Regions from separate parts of the Actinoplanes sp. NPDC051494 genome, predicted to be linked through region 2. Evidence: riboswitches for the same ligand, from Rfam matches in the RefSeq annotation. Region 2 holds a riboswitch; each other region holds the start of a gene.
What was found. Region 2 has a riboswitch for cobalamin ahead of cobN (cobaltochelatase subunit CobN). Riboswitches for the same ligand answer to the same signal wherever they lie in the genome.
Positions count from the first base shown of each region.

Region 1: it holds a riboswitch for cobalamin, as region 2 does, so the genes downstream of both, ACIA6A_RS16700 (ribonucleoside-diphosphate reductase subunit alpha) here and cobN (cobaltochelatase subunit CobN) in region 2, are expected to answer to the same signal.
Region 3: it holds a riboswitch for cobalamin, as region 2 does, so the genes downstream of both, metE (5-methyltetrahydropteroyltriglutamate--homocysteine S-methyltransferase) here and cobN (cobaltochelatase subunit CobN) in region 2, are expected to answer to the same signal.

Region 1 covers NZ_JBITDZ010000003.1:913,137-919,174, forward strand. The annotation lists gene ACIA6A_RS16700 (ribonucleoside-diphosphate reductase subunit alpha) at 1-1,306, opposite strand, end outside; cobalamin riboswitch at 1,472-1,681, opposite strand; gene ACIA6A_RS16705 (FecCD family ABC transporter permease) at 1,962-3,023, shown strand; gene ACIA6A_RS16710 (ABC transporter substrate-binding protein) at 3,020-3,988, shown strand; gene ACIA6A_RS16715 (ABC transporter ATP-binding protein) at 3,985-4,740, shown strand; gene ACIA6A_RS16720 (class I SAM-dependent methyltransferase) at 4,737-5,426, shown strand; gene ACIA6A_RS16725 (class I SAM-dependent methyltransferase) at 5,419-6,038, opposite strand, start outside.
Region 2 covers NZ_JBITDZ010000001.1:466,570-472,607, forward strand. The annotation lists partial or broken gene ACIA6A_RS02095 (FAD-dependent oxidoreductase) at 1-717, shown strand, start outside; gene cobN (cobaltochelatase subunit CobN) at 797-4,345, opposite strand; cobalamin riboswitch at 4,374-4,504, opposite strand; gene ACIA6A_RS02105 (precorrin-3B synthase) at 4,598-5,956, shown strand; gene ACIA6A_RS02110 (precorrin-8X methylmutase) at 5,958-6,038, shown strand, end outside.
Region 3 covers NZ_JBITDZ010000003.1:906,462-912,499, forward strand. The annotation lists gene ACIA6A_RS16675 (hypothetical protein) at 53-1,042, shown strand; gene ACIA6A_RS16680 (DMT family transporter) at 1,039-1,938, shown strand; gene ACIA6A_RS16685 (cupin domain-containing protein) at 1,954-2,283, shown strand; gene metE (5-methyltetrahydropteroyltriglutamate--homocysteine S-methyltransferase) at 2,324-4,402, opposite strand; cobalamin riboswitch at 4,456-4,671, opposite strand; gene ACIA6A_RS16695 (ribonucleotide-diphosphate reductase subunit beta) at 4,677-5,672, opposite strand; gene ACIA6A_RS16700 (ribonucleoside-diphosphate reductase subunit alpha) at 5,672-6,038, opposite strand, start outside.

The DNA.
Region 1 (6,038 bases), on a different contig from region 2:
CCGCGGTCTCGTCGTTGTTGTTGACCTCGAGGATCTCGGTGCACAGGTTCGACAGGTGGATGGTGTTGCCGGGCTTGCCGGTCTGGTTGGACATCCGGTTCGACGGGTCCTTGAACGTCATCCAGCCGTTGCCGGTCTGCGCGAGCGTGCGCATCATCCGCCCGTACAGATCGCGGGCCTTGACGGTCTTGATCGCCTTCTTCTCCGCCGCCCGGTAGGCCTCGTCGAACTCGGCACCGAACAGATCCGGCAGCTCGGGGGCGTCGGACGGGTCGATCAAGGACCAGTCGCCGTCGGCCTCCACCCGGCGCATGAACTCGTCCGGGATCCAGTTGGCCAGATTCAGATTGTGGGTACGCCGGGAGTCCTCGCCTGTGTTGTCCCGCAGATCGAGGAACTCCTCGATGTCCGGGTGCCACGGCTCGAGGTACACGCAGGCCGCACCCTTGCGCCGGCCGCCCTGGTTGACCGCGGCCACGCCGGCGTCGAGCGTCTTGAGGAACGGCACGATGCCGTTGGACTGCCCGTTCGTGCCCCGGATCAGCGCGCCCCGGCCGCGGACCCGCGACCAGGCGATGCCGATGCCACCGGAGAACTTCGACAGCTTCGCGACCTGGTGGTAGCGCTCGTAGATCGAGTCGAGCTCGTCCTTGGGCGAGTCGACCAGGAAGCACGAGGACATCTGGGTGTGCCGGGTGCCGGAGTTGAACAGCGTGGGGGAGCTGGGCAGGTAGGCCAGCGACGACATCAGCTTGTAGAAGCCGATCGCCTCGTTCGCGGTCTGCGACAGGCCGCACGCGACGCGCAGCAGCCAGTACTGCGGTGTCTCCACGACCTCGCGCGACTGCGGGTGACGCAGCAGGTAACGGTCGGCGACCGTGCGCAGCCCGAAATACTCGAACCGCAGGTCACCGGTGAGGTCGACGGCGACGTCGAGCTTGCGGGCGTTGGCGGCCACGAACGCGGCGGTCTCGTCACCGATCAGGCCCTGCTGGTGCGCGTACCGGATGGACTGGCTGAAGCTCGCCACGCCCTGGTTGCGGACCTCCTTGTCGACGAACGCGGCCAGCAGCCGGGCCGCGAGCCGCGAATACTGCGGCTCCTCGCTGATCAGCTCGGCCGAGGTCTGGATCGACAGCTTGTCCAGCTCCGCGGTGGTCGCGCCGTCGTACAGCCCGCTGATGGTCTTGGTCGCCACCCGCAACGGATCGACCTCGTCCAGGTCGGCGACCCACAGCTCCACGGCCTTGACGATCTTGTTGACGTCGACCGGCTCGGTTTCACCGTTGCGTTTGCGGACCTGCATGGGAATGCGGCGCTGCTCCGCCTGCGTGATTGACACGAAAACTCTCTCCTCGCGAGCCCGTAGGTCTCCGGACGCGCAGGAGGACGCCGCCGGCCACCCTCGGGTGAGGACGGTGCACCGGCTGATGGCGTCGGCCGTCCCACGCGGCCTTCGACCGCCGCACACGGTGGTGTGCGGCGCGCTGGCAGGTCTTCGGACTCGTGGGCGTGCTGCTCGCTGCCTACCGGCCGTCGCTTCCCAGGCCGGTCACGGCCCAGTGCTGATGACGACTTTCGTTCCCACTCACCGCTGCGGGGCAGTCCCGGTTTTGCACCGGGTTCCCTGTTGCCTCGACCACCCACCAGGGACGGCCGAACCAGCTGCGAGCACCACCATATATGGGTGCGACCCTCGGAAGGCAACACCAGATGGTGTGCCCCGGCGTGTCGCCGCACAGCGTCACCCGAGCCTCGCGCCGAGTAGCTCCCGGCGCGGTGTCCTCCCATGGGGCGGTCCTGGCCAGGTCCGGTGGGTGAACGCCGAACCGGACCTTTTTCGCCTGTGGCGCGAAACGGGCCGACGGATCATGGCCCTGCCGGGGCTCTGTCGCGAGCTGATAGCTTCTGCACATCAATGGCAACAGCCTTGGTGTGGCATCTAGTGGTGAGAGGCCGTCGTGACCGACCTTCTCGGCGTGCGCGCACGCCGCCGCAGGACAGCCGCGTGGCTCCTCGCTCTGGTGGCCGGGCTCGTCCTGACCGGCATCGTGGCGGTGGGCTCCGGTGCGGTCGGTATCGCCCCGCTGACCGTGGCGCGGATCATCACCCATCATCTGACCGGCTGGCCGGGCGACGTCTCGTGGAGCCTGCCGCAGGACGCGATCGTCTGGCAGGTCCGCCTGCCCCGGGTGCTGCTCGGCATGCTCGTCGGCGCCGGCCTCGCGGCGTCCGGTGTGGCGCTGCAGGCCATGGTCCGCAACGTGCTGGCCGACCCGTACCTGCTCGGGGTGAACTCCGGGGCCTCCAGCGGCGCGGCGGCGGCGATCCTGTTCGGAGTCGGCGCCGGGTTCGGTCAGTACGCGTTGCCGTTCAGTGCCTTCCTCGGCGCGCTCGCCGCATCGCTGCTGGTGTTCGTGATCGCCCGCACCGGCGGCCGGGTCACCTCGATCCGGCTGCTGCTCTCCGGTGTCGCCGTCGGCTACGCCCTGTACGCGACGACCAGCTTCCTGATCTTCGCCTCCGGATCGGCCGAGGGCGCCCGGTCGGTGATGTTCTGGCTGCTCGGCTCGCTGGGCCTGGCCCGCTGGGACGGCCCGCTCGCCGTCGCGGCCGTGGTCGTCGTGCTCACGATCGTGCTGCTCACCGTGCAGGGCCGGCGCCTCGACGCGCTGGCCATCGGCGACGAGACCGCCCACACCCTCGGCGTCTCACCGGAGCGGTTCCGGACCGGGATGCTGGTCGTCGTCGCGCTCTGCGTCGGTGTGCTGGTCTCCGCGTCGGGCAGCATCGGCTTCGTCGGGCTCGTCGTCCCGCACCTGGCCCGGCGCATCGTCGGTGCCACCCACGTCCGCGTCGTGCCGGTCGCCGCGCTGCTCGGCGCGATCCTGCTGGTCTGGGCCGACGTCATCGCCCGCGTGCTGCTGGCCCCGCAGGAGATCCCGATCGGCATCATCACGTCGCTGCTCGGCGCCCCGTTCCTCATCGTCCTGATCCGCCGCCTCCACCAGGGAGAATCATGAAGCCATATCGTTTCGCGGCCGCGTCCGCCCTGGTGCTGCTGACCGCCGCGTGCGGCACCGGCGCCACCGGGGATGCGGCCGCGTCGACGGGGGACTACCCCGTCACCGTCGCCAACTGCGGTGTGGACGTCACGTTCGACGCCGAACCGGAGCGGGTGGTCCTGCTCAAGAGCGCGGCCGTGCCGTTCCTGCACGACCTCGGCGTGCTGGACCGGGTCACCGCCCGGGCGGGGCAGTACCCGGACGCGTACTACGACGCCGCGACGATCGCCGAGCTCACGGCGATCCCGCTGCTCACCGACAAGACCGACACCAGCGGGCACCTGCAGATCTCCAAGGAGGTCGTGATCAGCCAGCAACCCGACCTGGTACTCGGCGAGGTCGACAACCTGTCGCGCGACACGCTCTCCGCGGTGGACATCCCGCTGATGGAGGAGCCCGCGCTGTGCGAGCAGGGCGTCCCGGACCCGTCGTTCGACGACATCTACGAGCAGATGCAGACGTACGGCAAAGTGTTCGACCGTCCCGCCGAGGCCACGGCCGCCGTGGCGAAGCTCAAGGAACGGATGGCCGGCATCACCACGGCGGCCGCGTCCGGGCGGACGGCCGCGGTGCTGTACCCGACCGTGGGCGGTGGGGTGACGTACGCGTACGGGAAGAAGAGCATGGCCCACCCGCAGCTGGAGGCGGCGGGTCTCAAGGACGTGTTCGGTGACACCGACGAGCGGGTCTTCGAGGTCACGATGGAGGAGTTGCTCGGGCGCAACCCCGACGTGCTGATCCTGCTGTACAGCGACGGCGACCCGAAGGCCGTTGAGCAGGCGGTGACCGCGCTGCCCGGCGCGGCGAACCTGACCGCGGTGAAGAACGGCGACCTCATGCCGCAGCTGTTCAATTTCACCGAGCCGCCGAGCCCGCTGTCCATCGACGGACTGGAGAAGATCGTCCAGCGCTTCGGATCATGATCGCGGCCGAGGACGTCTCCTGGAGTTACGGCGCGAACCCGGTCATCGGCGGGGTCAGCGTCGAGGCCCGCCCGGGACGGGTGCTCGGGCTGATCGGGCCGAACGGCAGCGGCAAGACCACCCTGCTGCGCCTGCTGTACGGCGCGTTGCGCAGCCGCACCGGCCGGATCACCGTCGACGGTCTTCCGCTGGCGTCGTCGCGGGAGATGGCGCGCCGCCTCGCCGTGGTGGTGCAGGAGACCGGCGGCGAGACCGCCCTGACGGTGGGGGAGATGGTGCTGCTCGGGCGCGGCCCGCACCTGTCCACCTTCCAGCGCACCGGGCCGCAGGACCACGCGATCGCCGCCCGCTGCCTGGCCCGGGTCGGCGCCGCGCACCTCGGGGCCCGCTCGTTCGCGGGACTGTCCGGCGGCGAACGCCAACGGGTCCTGATCGCCCGGGCGCTGGCGCAGCAGGCCACCCACCTGCTGCTCGACGAGCCCACCAACCACCTTGACATCCGTTACCAGCACGAGGTGCTCGGCCTGGTCCGCGATCTGGGCACCTGCTCGATCGTGGTGCTGCACGACCTGAACCTGGCCGCCCGCTACTGCGACGACCTGGTGCTGCTCGGCGCCGGCGGCGTCAAAGCCGCGGGCACCGTCGACGAGGTCCTCGACCCGGCGATCCTCGAACCGGTCTACGGCATCGGGATCCAGCGCCTCGAACTCGGCGGATCCATCCACCTGCTGTTCCACCCGGGAGAATCATGAGCGTGCAGGACCGCATCAACGGCTACTGGACCGGCCGTGCCCCCGCGTACGACGACTACCAGCAACGCCCGGAACGCGTCGCGGCCGACACCGCGGCGTGGTCGCGGGTCTGGTCGCAGGCTCTGCCCGTGGCCCCGGCGGACGTGCTCGACGTCGGCACCGGCAGCGGTCAGGTGGCGATGGTGCTCGCCGGCCTCGGTCACCGGGTCACCGGCATCGACCTCGCCGACGGCATGCTCGACCGGGCCCGCGCCCACGCCGCGACCGTGGACAACCCGCCGGACATCCGGCGCGGTGACGCGGTGCACCCGGACTTCCCGCCCGCCGGCTTCGACGCGGTGGTCAGCCGGTACCTGATGTGGACCCTCCGGGAACCACGGGTCGCCCTGGAGAACTGGATCCGCCTGCTCCGGCCCGGCGGCACGATCGCCGTCGTCGACAGCACCTGGTTCCCGCGGGGCGTCGACATCTACGACGACGCGGTCCGCGCGGCCCTGCCGCTGGCCGCCGCCACGTCGATCCAGCAGACCGTCACCGTGCTGGAGCAAGCCGGCCTCACCGAGGTCACGCTCACCCCGCTGACCACGATCCTCGACCTCGACCGGGAGTACGGGGTGGCGGACAACCACGACGTCCAGCTGCAGTACCTGGTGAAAGGCCACCGCGGACCGGCGGAACTCACCTGACAGCGGCCAGCACCCGTTCCTCGAGGTCCTGCCAGACGACATCGACCTCGGTGAAGCCGGCCGCGGTGAGTGCCGCGCGGTGGAAGTCGAGGCCGGCGCCGTTCCAGTCGCGGGAACCCGCCGGCCACAGCGTCCGGCGCTCGGCGACCGCGCCGGCCAGCTCCGGTTGCGCCTCGACGGCGGCCCACCAGGCGTCCCACGGTTCGGCGCCGGCCGCGACCGCGGCCTGCTGACGTCCCGCGTCGATGGCTTCGCAGGCCGTACGCAGGCGGCTTCCGGCCGGCAGCGGCAGATGATCGGCGTTGATGAGCACGCCACCGGGCCGGAGGAGATCCGCGGCGGCTTTGTACGCGGCGGACAGGTCGGGCGGGGAGAGCCAGTGCAGGGCGGTGCTGGACAGCACGGCGTCGACGGTGGTGCCGACCTGCCCGGGCCACGACGGGTCACGCAGGTCGGCCCGGACCCAGCGCAGCCGGCCGCCCCGGTCGCCGAGCGCGTCCTGCCCGATGGCCAGCAGGACGGGGTCGACGTCCAGTGCCACGACGCGGCCGGCCGGGAATCGGTGCAGGAACCGCCGGCTGATGGCACCGGGTCCGCAGGCCAGGTCGAGCA
Region 2 (6,038 bases):
GCGGCGGAAAGCGCGACTGCGGTGGGTGGCGCCAGCGTGGTGGGTGGCGCTGCGCTCGGGTTCACCGTCACGTTGGGTGATGGGTCTCGCGTCACGGCGCGGCGGGTGCTGGTGGCTTCCGGGCTGGTTGACGAGCTCCCGGACGTGCCGGGGCTGCGGGAGCTTTGGGGCACCGATGTGCTGCACTGCCCGTACTGCCATGGGTGGGAGGCTCGGGACCGGGCTATCGGGGTGCTGGCCAGCGGACCCATGTCCGTCCACCAGACGCTGCTGTTCCGGCAGCTCAGCGACGACGTTACCTATTTTGCCCACCAGCAACCGGCGTTGCCGGACGAGCAGGCGGAGCAGTTCGCGGCGCTGGGCATCACCGTTGTGGAGGGGGCGGTTGCGGGAGTCGAGACCGCTGACGGGCGGCTGACCGGGGTCCGGCTGGCCGATGGCACCGTGGTGGCCCGGGACGTGCTGACCGTCGCCACCCGGATGGTGGCCCGGTTGGACTTCCTGGCGGGGCTGGGGCTCAAGCCCGTGGAGCACCCGATGGGCATGGGCGAGTTCTTGCCGGCCGAGCCCACCGGCCGTACCGAAAATCCTGGGGTCTGGGTGGCCGGTAATGCCTCCGACCTGGCCGCGCAGGTCGGTTCGGCCGCGGCGGCCGGGGCGATGGCCGGGGCTCAGATCAACGCGGACCTGGTCGCCGAGGACACCCGGCTGGCGGTCGAGCGGTTCAAGGGCTGAGCGACCCAAGGGCTGAACGACTCCAGGGCCCGGCGCCGGGCCCTGGAGTCCGCACGCCTTCTCAGTCGTCGCCTTCCAGGTCGCCTTCGGTCTCCAGGTAGATCTGCTGGAGTGCGGCCAGGGTCGCCGGGTCCGGGGATTCCCACAGTTTGCGGTCCGCGGCTTCCAGCAGGCGTTCGGTGATGCTGTGCATGGCCCAGGGGTTGGACTGCGCCATGAACTTCTGGTTCTCGGGGTCCAGCACGTAACTGGCGGCGAGCTGCTCGTACATCCAGTCGGCGACCACGCCGGCGGTCGCGTCGTAGCCGAAGAGGTAGTCGACGGTCGCGGCCAGCTCGAACGCGCCCTTGTAGCCGTGCCGGCGCATGGCCGCGATCCAGCGGGGGTTGACCACCCGGGCCCGGAAGATCCGCGCGGTCTCCTCGGTGAGGCTGCGGGTCTTCGTGGCGTCCGGGTTGGTGGAATCACCGATGTACGCGGCGGGCGCGCGCCCGGTCAGCGCCCGCACCGTGGCGATCATGCCGCCGTGGTACTGGAAGTAGTCGTCGGAGTCGGCGATGTCGTGCTCGCGGGTGTCGATGTTCTTCGCCGCGATGTCGATGCGCTTGTACGCCGTCTCCATGTCGCCGCGCGCCGCGACGCCGTCCAGTCCGCGGCCGTACGCGAAGCCGCCCCAGACCGCGTAGACCTCGGCGAGGTCGGCGTCGCCGCGCCAGTTGCGGCTGTCGATCAGCGGGAGGATGCCCGCGCCGTACGCGCCCGGCCGGGAGCCGAAGATACGGGTGGTGGCCTGGCGCCAGCTCTTGCCGTCGCCGGCGTCGGCCAGTGCGTGGGCGCGGACGAAGTTCTGCTCCGGGGTCTCGTCCTCGAGGCCCGCGACCAGGGCGACGGCGTCGTCCATCATCGCGACGACGTGCGGGAACGCGTCCCGGAAGAAGCCCGAGATGCGTACGGTCACGTCGATGCGCGGCCGGGCGAGCTCGTCGAGGGCGATCGGCTCGATGCCGGTGACCCGGCGCGAGGCGGGGTCCCAGATCGGGCGTACGCCCATGAGTGCGAGGATCTCGGCGATGTCGTCGCCGGCGGTGCGCATGGCGCTGGTGCCCCACGCGGAGAGGCCGACCGACTTGGGCCAGTCGCCGTAGTCCTCGCGGTAGCGCTTGAGCAGGGACTCCGCCATGGCCTGGCCGGTTTCCCAGGCGAGCGCGCTCGGGATGGCCTTCGGGTCGACGGAGTAGAAGTTGCGGCCGGTCGGCAGCACGTTGATCAGGCCGCGCAGCGGGGAGCCGCTGGGCCCGGCGGGGACGTAACCGCCGTCGAGCGCGTGCAGCACGTTGGTCAGCTCGTCGGTCGTCCTCGCGAGGCGGGGCACGATCTCGGTGGCGGCGAACGCCAGGACCGCGTTCACGTCATCATTGTCGGAGATGTCCGGCGGGGAGGTGGGCCAGCCGGCTTCCTCCATCGCCGTGACCAGCGCCTTGGCCTGCGCCTCGACGGCGTCGGTCTCCGCGGTGGAGGCGTCCTCCGCGAGACCCAGGGCTTCGCGCAGGCCGGGCAGGGCGGCGACCTTGCCGGCCCACATCTGCCGGGCGCGCAGCATGGCGAGCACGAGGTTGACCCGCGCCTCACCGGTCGGCGCGGCGCCGAGGATGTGCAGCCCGTCGCGGATCTGCACATCCTTGATCTCGCAGAGCCACCCGTCGACGTGCAGGATGAACTCGTCGAACTCCTCGTCGCCGGGGCGGTTGTCGAGGCCCAGGTCGTGGTCCATCTTCGCGGCCTGGATCAGGGTCCAGATCTGCGCGCGGATGGCCGGCAGCTTGGCCGGGTCGAGCGCGGCGATGTTGGCGTGTTCGTCGAGCAGCTGCTCGAGGCGGGCGATGTCGCCGTAGGACTCGGCGCGGGCCATCGGCGGGATCAGGTGGTCGACCAGCGTCGCGTGCGCCCGGCGCTTGGCCTGGGTGCCCTCGCCCGGGTCGTTGACCAGGAACGGGTAGATCAGCGGCAGGTCGCCGAGGGCCGCGTCGGTGCCGTCGGAGGCGGACATGCCGACGTTCTTGCCGGGCAGCCATTCCAGGTTGCCGTGCTTGCCGACGTGCACGACCGCGTGCGCGCCGAACTCGTCGGCGAGCCACCGGTAGGCGGCCAGGTAGTGGTGGCTGGGCGGCAGGTCCGGGTCGTGGTAGATCGCGACCGGGTTCGCCCCGAACCCGCGCGGCGGCTGCACCATGACGACCGTGTTCTCGTCGCGCAGCGCGGCGAGGACGATGTCGCCGCCGTCGACATACAGCTCACCGGGCGGCGGGCCCCAGTGCTGCACCATGCCGTCGCGCAGATCCGCGGGCAGGGTCGCGAACCAGGCGGCGTACTTGTCGCCGTTGATCCGGACCGGGTTGCCCGCGAGCTGCTCCTCGGTGAGCCAGTCGGGGTCCTGGCCACCGGCGGCGATCAGCGCGTGGATCAGCGCGTCACCGTCCTGCTCGGCGACCCCGGGGAAGCTCCCGATCCGGTAACCCTGCTCCTGAAGGGCAGCGAGCAACCGTACGGTGGAAGCGGGGGTGTCGAGGCCGACCGCGTTGCCGATCCGCGAGTGCTTCGTCGGGTATGCCGACAGCATGATCACCACCCGGCGCTCGGCCGGCGGGATGTGCCGCAACCGCGCGTGCGCGACGGCGATCCCGGCGACCCGGGAGGCCCGCTCGGGATCGGCCACATACACCGAGAGGCCGTCCGGGTCGATCTCCTTGAAGCTGAACGGGACCGTGATGATCCGGCCGTCGAACTCGGGGATGGCCACCTGGGTCGCGGCGTCCAGCGGGGAGAGCCCGTCGTCGCTGGCCTCCCACGCCTCGCGGCTGCTGGTCAGCGCCAGTCCCTGCAGGATCGGCACGTCCAGCCCGGCGAGCACGCCGACATCCCAGGCCTCGTCGTCCCCACCGGCACCGACGGTCGCCGGCTTCGTGCCACCGGCGGCCAGGACGGTCACGATCAACGCGTCGGCCTTGCGCAACTCGGCCAGCAGGTCCTCGGACGCCGTACGCAGAGAAGCGGTGAAAATGGGCAGCGGGCGCCCGCCCTTGGCCTCGACGGCCCGGCAGAGTGCCTCGATGAACGCGGTGTTCCCGGCCATGTGGTGCGCGCGGTAATAGAGGACCGCGACGGTCGGGCCCTCGGTGGTCGTCGCGTCGCGCTCCAGCACACCCCAGTCGGGCGCGGGGACCGGCGCGGCGAACCCGTTGCCGGTGAGCAGGATGGTGTCGGAGAGGAAGTCGTGCAGCGCGGCCAGGTTCTCCGGCCCACCGTAGGCGAGGTAGGCGTGCGCTTCCCCGGCGACCCCGGCGGGCACGGTCGACAGCTTCATCAGGTCGGCGTCCGGCGTCTGCTCACCGCCGAGCACGACCACCGGGATCGGGCCGCCGAGCAGCTCGTCGAGGCCCTCCTCCCAGGCGCGGCGACCGCCCAGGATCCGGACCACGATGAGCTCGACCCCGTCGGTCAGCGCGGGCAGCTCCTCGACGGCGATGCGGGCAGGATTGCCCAGGCGCCACTCGGAGGTGCTCGCACGAGCGCTGAGCAGGTCGGTATCGGATGTCGACAGCAGCAGAAACACGGCTCTCCCCTCGGGATCCGCGCCCCGGGTCGAAGGATCACGGCGACGGGAGTTCCTGGCTCCCGGGTTCAGGTCGAACCCGGTGACAGTGGCGGGACCGCGCCGGATTCACACCGGCTTCCTCCGCGGCGTCGCCGCACGTGGACCCTCACTCTGCCGACCGGGCCGCACTCAAGTCAACGTGGGAGCCCGGGTGTGACGATGCCGACCGACGGCGGAAAAGTGTCGGTCCCGGTCCGTAGTATCCGGGCCGTGCCCTCCCCCGATCCCGTTCACCCGCCGGCCGGCCCCGTCATGCCCGCTGTCCGCACGGGCGTGGGCGCGCGGGTCACCGAGGTCGACGCGTGTCCCGGAGCCCTGCGGTTGCACGACGCCGCAGACGGGCCGCTGGCACGTGTCCGGATCCCCGGTGGGCGCATTTCGGGCGACCAGCTCACGGCGCTGCGGGAGCTGGCCGCCGAGTGGGGCGACGGGCACATCGAGCTGACCAGCCGGGCCAACCTCCAGCTGCGGGCGCTGCGCGGCGCCCCGGCGGTGCAACTCGCCGCCCGGTTGTCGGCTGCCGGCCTGCTGCCGTCACAGACCCATGAGCTCGTACGCAACATCGCCGCGTCCCCGCTCATCGGGAACCCGTCCCTGGTCACCGAGCTGGACAGCGCGCTGTGCGCCGACGCGGTGCTGGCGGGCCTGCCGGGACGCTTCCTGTTCGCCGTCGACAGCGGCGCCGGCGACGTGGCCTATTCCGCTGACGTCGCGGTGATGCCACTCAGCGGAGAAATAGCCGTTCTGTTCGCCGGCCGCGACATGGGGCTGCGGGTGCGGGCCGACCAAGCGGTGCCGGCGCTGCTCGCGGCGGCCCACGCCTTCCTTGCTCTCGCCGCGCAGGACGCAGCCCTCGCCGGGGCGGACACCCCAGCCGCACGGGACAACGCGCCTGCCGGGCAGGGCGCTGCGGCGCGGGGCGAGGCTGTGCGGGGCGAGGCTGTGCGGGGTGGGCGGCGGGCCTGGCGGGTTCGGGAGCTGCGTGACGGGGCGGCGCGGGTGGCCGGGCTGGTTGCCGGGGCGCTCGGGGTGACATTGGGTGAGCCTGATCACGGCCTGGTCCGGCCCGGCCTCCGGGAGCCGGTCGGGATCGTCGGGGGACCTGGTCGGCGCGTCGCGGTGGGGGCTCTGGTGCCCTTGGGCCGACTTGACGGCGTACAGATGAAGGCGTTGGAATCTGCTTCTGATCTGGTTTTCACGCCCTGGCGCGGGGTGGTGGTGCCGGATCTCGCTCCGGACGGGGCCGCCGCGTGGGTGGAGCGGCTGAGTGGGGCCGGGTTCGAGGTCGCGCCGGATTCGCGGTGGGCCGGGGTAACGGCCTGTGCCGGGCGGCCGGGGTGCGCGAAGGCGCTGGCCGATGTCCGGCAGGATGCGTTCGGTGCCACGACCGCCGGCGAGGGGCTGCCGGTGCACTGGATCGGGTGTGTGCGGGGGTGCGGGAGCCCGGCCGGGCCGCATGTCCGGGTCGAGGCGACCGGGACCGGTTACCGGGTCTCGTCGCCGCACGGTAATGGGACAGCGGACGCCGCGCACGTGGGTGTGCTGGTGGCCGGGTTGAGGGAAGGCTGACATGGAGTACGTGCGTGACGGGGCGGAGATCTACCGGCGGTCGTTCGCGACCATCCGGGCCGAGGCCGACCTGTCCCGGTTG
Region 3 (6,038 bases), on a different contig from region 2:
TGCTCGCCCGCACCCGTACCTGCTCGCCCGCACCCGTACCAGGAGCTCTCCGATGACGACCGCACTCGACACGATGATCGCGGCGCAGCCCGCCGCCATCGAGGCCCTCGCCGACCCCGCACCGGCCGCCGCGGCGGCGAGCCGGCTCGACGGGGTCCGCCGGCTCTGGCTGATCGGCACCGGCACCAGCCAGCACGCCGCCGAACTCGCCGCCGCCGACCTGCTCACCCTGGGCGTGGACGCGCGCTGGATCTCCGCGTACGCGTTCACGCACGCCCACCGCCCGGTGCGGCCCGGGGACGGGGCCGTTGTCATCACGCACACCGCGAGCACCTCGTACGCCCAGCGCAGCCGGCAGCTGATCCTCGAGGCCGGCCTGCCGCTGGTGTCGATCACCGGCCCGGACTGCGCCTGGCCGGAGGCCGTGCGCACGCCGGTCACCGAGACCTCGGAGACCTACACCGTCAGCTACACCACCGCCCTGACCGTGCTCAGCCAGATCGCCTCCCACCTGGGCGGCCGGGACACCGGCCCGGAGTCCGTCCGGGCCGCCGCCGCGCAGGTGCGGGCGGTGCTCGCCGATCCCGGCATCGACGGCGTCCCGATCCCCGGCCGGGCCATGGCCGTCGTCGGTCCCGGTGCCTGGTCGGTGACCGCCCGCGAGGGGGCGCTGAAGATCCGCGAAGGCGCCCGGGTGCTCTGCGAGGGTTTCGACCCGGACCGGCTGCTGCACGGCGCCGCGGTGCCGTACGGCTCGGCGGACACACTGCTGGTCCTGCAACCCGGGGACGATCCGGACGGCCTCACCGCCGCCCTGGCCGGCGCGGCGGGCCGGGAGGGACTCCAGGTGGCCACGCTGACCAGCCCCGGCGGCACCGGCTCGGCGCTGCTGGATCAGATCCCCATGACCGTACGGCTGCAGCGGCTCGCCGCCCGCTTCGCCGCCCAGCGCGTCCGCGACCCCGACCTGGTGATCACCGGCGCGTGGGGGGATGCCGACCTGTGGCGCCGGGGTGCACCGGGCCGGACGGACACCCCGTGAGCCCACGCGCCGTCCGGCCGCTGGCCGCCCTGGTGACCGCCGCGCTGTTCTGGGGCAGCGCGGGAACGTTCATCAAGTTCGCCCTCGACAGCTGGCAGCCGATGACCCTGCTGACCGTCCAGCTGCTCGGGGCCAACCTGGTGCTGTGGCCGTTGCTGCTGATCCGGGGCTACCACCGCCCGCGGCAGCTCGGCCGGCTGGCCCTGATCGGCGTGCTCGAACCCGGGGTGTGCTACGCCCTGATCACCATCGGGCTGCAGCACACCACCGCCGCGAACGCCGCGGTGATCTCCGGTCTGGAGTCCTGTCTGGTCGTCGTGCTCGCGGCGATCTTCCTCCGCGAGCGGCTGGCCGCCCGCGGGGTGCTGGGTCTGCTGCTGGCCGTCGTCGGCGTGCTGGTGCTGGGCGGCGCCGCACCGGACTCGTCGCTCAACATCGGCGACATCCTGACCTTCGGCGGCATCCTGGCGGCCGCGGTCTATGTGCTCATCGCCCGGGGCATCGCCGACAGCGTCGACCCGCTCACCATGACCGCCCACCAGTTCGGGTTCGGGATGGCGGTGATCCTGCCGTTCGGCATCGGCGAGGCGGCCGTGCGGGGCGCCGGGGTGTACACCGGTCACTCCGCCGGCGACTGGCTGGTCGCGCTCGCGATCGGGGTGGTCGGTTTCGCCGGCAGCTTCCTGCTCTACAACTACGCGCTGGCTCACGTCCGGGCCGCCCGCGCCGGTATCGTGCTCAACCTGTTGCCGGTTTTCGGGCTGGTCTCCGCGATCGTCGTCCTCGGTGAGCGGCCGGGCATCGCCCAGGTGGCCGGCGCCGGCCTCATCGTCGCATCGATCTTCGTCTTCCCGTCCGATGCCGACGCCGAACCGGAAGTCCCTGCATACCGATGAGGCGGTAATCCACCCATGCGGATCCTCGCGGACGCCACCCGTTTCACCTCGCCCACCGACGGCGCGACCCACTGGGTCGAGCATCTGCGCACGGCGGACCTGAGCGTCGGCACCTACTGTGTCGCCGCCGGTGGTGCCGACGACCAGACCCCGCACACCGAGGACGAGATCTACGTGGTCACGGCCGGGCGGGCGGTGCTCGAGGCCGGCGGCGCGCGGGCCGAGGTGACGGCCGGCTCGGTGATCTTCGTGCCGGCGGGGGAGGAACACCGGTTCACCCGGATCACCGAGGACCTGGCCCTGCTCGTGATCTTCGGTCCGGCCGAGTTCACACGTACGGCCTGAGGGCCCCGCCGGGTGACGGCCACCCGGCGGGGCGGTGCGATCAGGTGCCGCGGACCTCGGCGGCGGCCGCGACCAGCCGCTTCAGGGACGCCTCGACCTCGGCGTAGCCCCGGGTCTTGAGGCCGCAGTCCGGGTTGACCCAGAGCCGCTGGGCCGGGACGGCGGTGACCGCACGCCGCAGCGCCGACACGATCTCGTCGTGCGACGGTACGCGGGGGGAGTGGATGTCCCACACGCCCGGGCCGACGCCGCGGCGGTAACCGATCGCGGCGAGGTCGTCGAGGACCTCCATCCGCGAACGGGACGCCTCGATGCTGGTCACGTCCGCGTCGAGGGCGTCGATCGCGGTGATGACCGCACCGAACTCGGAATAGCACAGGTGCGTGTGGATCTGCGTGCTGTCCGCGACGCCGCTGGTGGCGAGCCGGAACGCACCGACCGCCCAGTCCAGGTACGCCTTCTGCTCCGCCCGGCGCAGCGGCAGCGTCTCGCGCAGGGCGGGCTCGTCGACCTGGATCACCGTGACGCCGGCCGCCTCGAGGTCGTGGCACTCGTCGCGCAGGGCCGGCGCGACCTGGTCGGCGGTGTCGGCGAGCGGCTGGTCGGTGCGTACGAACGACCAGGCCAGGATCGTGACCGGGCCGGTGAGCATGCCCTTGACCGGCTTGTCCGTGAGCGACTGCGCGTACGTCGACCAGGCCACCGTCATCGGCGCCCTGCGGGCCACGTCACCGTGGATGATCGGCGGGCGTACGCAGCGGGAGCCGTACGACTGCACCCATCCGTTGCCGGTGGCGGCGAAGCCGTCGAGTTGTTCGCCGAAGTACTGGACCATGTCGTTGCGCTCGGGTTCGCCGTGCACGAGCACGTCCAGACCCAGCTCCTCCTGCAGCCGGATCACCCGGGCGACCTCGTCGCGCATCAGCTGCTCGTAGCCGGCCTCGTCGAGGGCGCCGCTGCGGAAAGCGGCGCGGGCCCTGCGCAGTTCGGCGGTCTGCGGGAACGAACCGATCGTCGTCGTCGGGAGTTCCGGCAGGTGCAGCCGTTCCTGCTGGGCGGCGGCCCGGGTCGGGTACGGCCCGCGCCGGCGGTCCGCGGGAGTGGCCGCGGCGAGCCGGGTCCGGACCTCGTCGTGGTGCCAGGCGGCGGGCACGGCGGGCAGCGGGCCGGGCAGGCTGGCCACACCGTTGCGCAGCGCCAGGCCGAGCAGGACGACCTCGTCGACCTTCTGCCGGGCGAACGCCAGGCGTTCCCGCAGCGCCGGGTCCAGGGCCGTCTCGGCGTCGAGGTCGACCGGGACGTGCAGCAGCGAGCACGAGGAGGACACCGCGACGTTGTCGGCGAGGCCGGTGAGCGTGGCGCCGGTGGTGACGGCGGCGTGCAGGTCGGTGCGCCAGATGTTGTGACCGTCGACGAGCCCGGCCACGATCGTCCGGCCCCGCAGCGGGCCGGCCGCGGCGAGCCGGTGCAGGTTGCCCGGACCGGCCACCAGGTCGAGGCCGAGCGCCTCGACCGGCGTGTCCAGCAGGGCGGGCAGCGCGTCGCCGAGCTCACCGAAGTAGGTCGCGACGAACAGTCCCGGCCGTCGCGGGAGACCTCCCAGCCGGGTGTACGCGGCCCGCAGCGCCTCGATCTCCTCGGCCGACCGGTCGGCGACGTACGCGGGTTCGTCGAACTGCACCCACGGCACGCCGGCCTTGCCGAGCGCGGTGAGGATGTCGGCGTAGACCGTGACCAGGTCGTCGAGCCGGTCGAACGGCCGGAACCCGGCCGGGGCGTCCGCGGTGGCCTTGGCCAGCAGCAGGAACGTGGCCGGGCCGACGAGCACCGGACGGGTGGTGATACCGAGCTCACGGGCCTGGTGATACTCGGCCCGGGCCTTGGCCGGCAGGGCCGCGAACACGGTGTCCGGGCCGATCTCCGGCACCAGGTAGTGGTAGTTGGTGCCGAACCACTTCGTCAGTTCCAGGGCCGGTTCGGCGTCCACCCCGCGGGCCATGGCGAAATATGTGTCCAGCTCGGACAGCCCGAGCCGGGTGAACCGGTCCGGGACCGCGCGGTGCCCTTCCCTCGAAGTGCCCGGCGGCACCCGCGAGGGCAGGAGGGAAGGCGCGGACACAGCTCCGCGCTTCCGCCCTGACCCTCCCGAGAGGCCGTCGGCGGCGCGCACAGGACTGTGCGCGCGGTGTGGGCAGGTCTTCGGACTCGCGGGCACGACCGGTCTCCCGGTCTCCTACCGGCCGTCGCTTCCCAGGCCTCGCGGCCCAGTGCTTGATGACGGCTTTCGTTCCTGCTCACCGCTGCGGGGCAGTCCCGGAATCACACCGGGTTCCCTCTTACGACGCCCCGATCTCACGACCGGGGCGAACCAGCACCACCGACCATCTTAGAGCCTAGAAATCGTCGTCGAAACTCACGCTTCCGGTCACACCGACCTGGTACGCCGACACGCGGCGCTCGAAGAAGTTCGACAACTCCTGCACGTCCTGCAGTTCCATGAACGCGAACGGGTTCTTGCTGCCGTACATGGGATCGATGCCCAGCACCGCGAGCCGGCGGTCGGCGACGTGCTGCAGGTATTCCCGCATGTCGGTCAGCGACATGCCGGAGACACCCTGCTCCAGCAGGTCGGCGGCGAACTGCACCTCGCACTCGACGGCCTCGGCCAGCATGTCGCGGACCTGCTGCTCCATGTCGGCGTCGAACAGGTCCGGCTCCTCGGCGCGGACGGCGTCGACCACGTCGAACGCGAACGCCATGTGCATCGACTCGTCGCGGAACACCCAGTTGGTGCCCGAGGCGAGGCCCTGCAGGACACCGCGGGAGCGCAGGAAATACACGTACGCGAAAGCGCCGTAGAAGAACAGCCCCTCGATGCACGCGGCGAAGCAGATGACGTTGAGCAGGAACGCCCGCCGGTCCTCCTTGGTCTTGAGTTCCCGGAGTTCGTAGACCGAGTCGATCCATTTGAAACAGAACTCGGCCTTACGGGCGATCGAGGGGATGTTCTCGATCGCGTCGAACGCCTCGAACCGTTCCTTCTCGTCGGGCACATAGGTGTCGAGCAGGTTCAGATAGAACTGGACGTGCACGGCCTCCTCGAACAGCTGCCGCGACAGATAGAGCCGGCCCTCGGGCGAATTCACGTGCTGGTACAGGTTGAGCACCAGGTTGTTGGCCACGATCGTGTCGCCGGTGGCGAAGAACGCGACCAGCCGGGACACCAGGTGCTGCTCGGACGGGGAGAGCCGGGCCAGGTCGGCGAGGTCGCCGTGCAGGTCGACCTCCTCGACGGTCCAGGTGTTCTTGATGGCGTCCTTGAACCGGTCGAAGAAGTGCGGGTACTTCATCGGGCGCAGGGTCAGATCCATACCGGGTTCGAGCAGCATTACTGGCAGGCCTCACATGATTCGGGGTTCTCCAGGGAACAGGCGACGGCGTCCTCGGCGGACACCACCGGCGTGACGGCGACCGTCGCCTGCTGAATGCGTGTCGCGGGGCGCGAACGCAGGTAATAGGTCGTCTTCAGCCCGGCTTTCCAGGCGTAGAGGTACATCGAGGAGACCTTGCCGATGGTCGGCGCGCTCATGAACAGGTTCAACGACTGCGACTGATCGATGTACGCGGCCCGCGCGGCGGCCAGGTCGATGAGCGCCTTCTGCGGCAGTTCCCACGCGGTACGGAACAGCTCGCGCACCTCGGCGGGCAGCTCGGCGATGCCCTGCACGGAACCCTCGGCGCGCTTGATCTGCTCG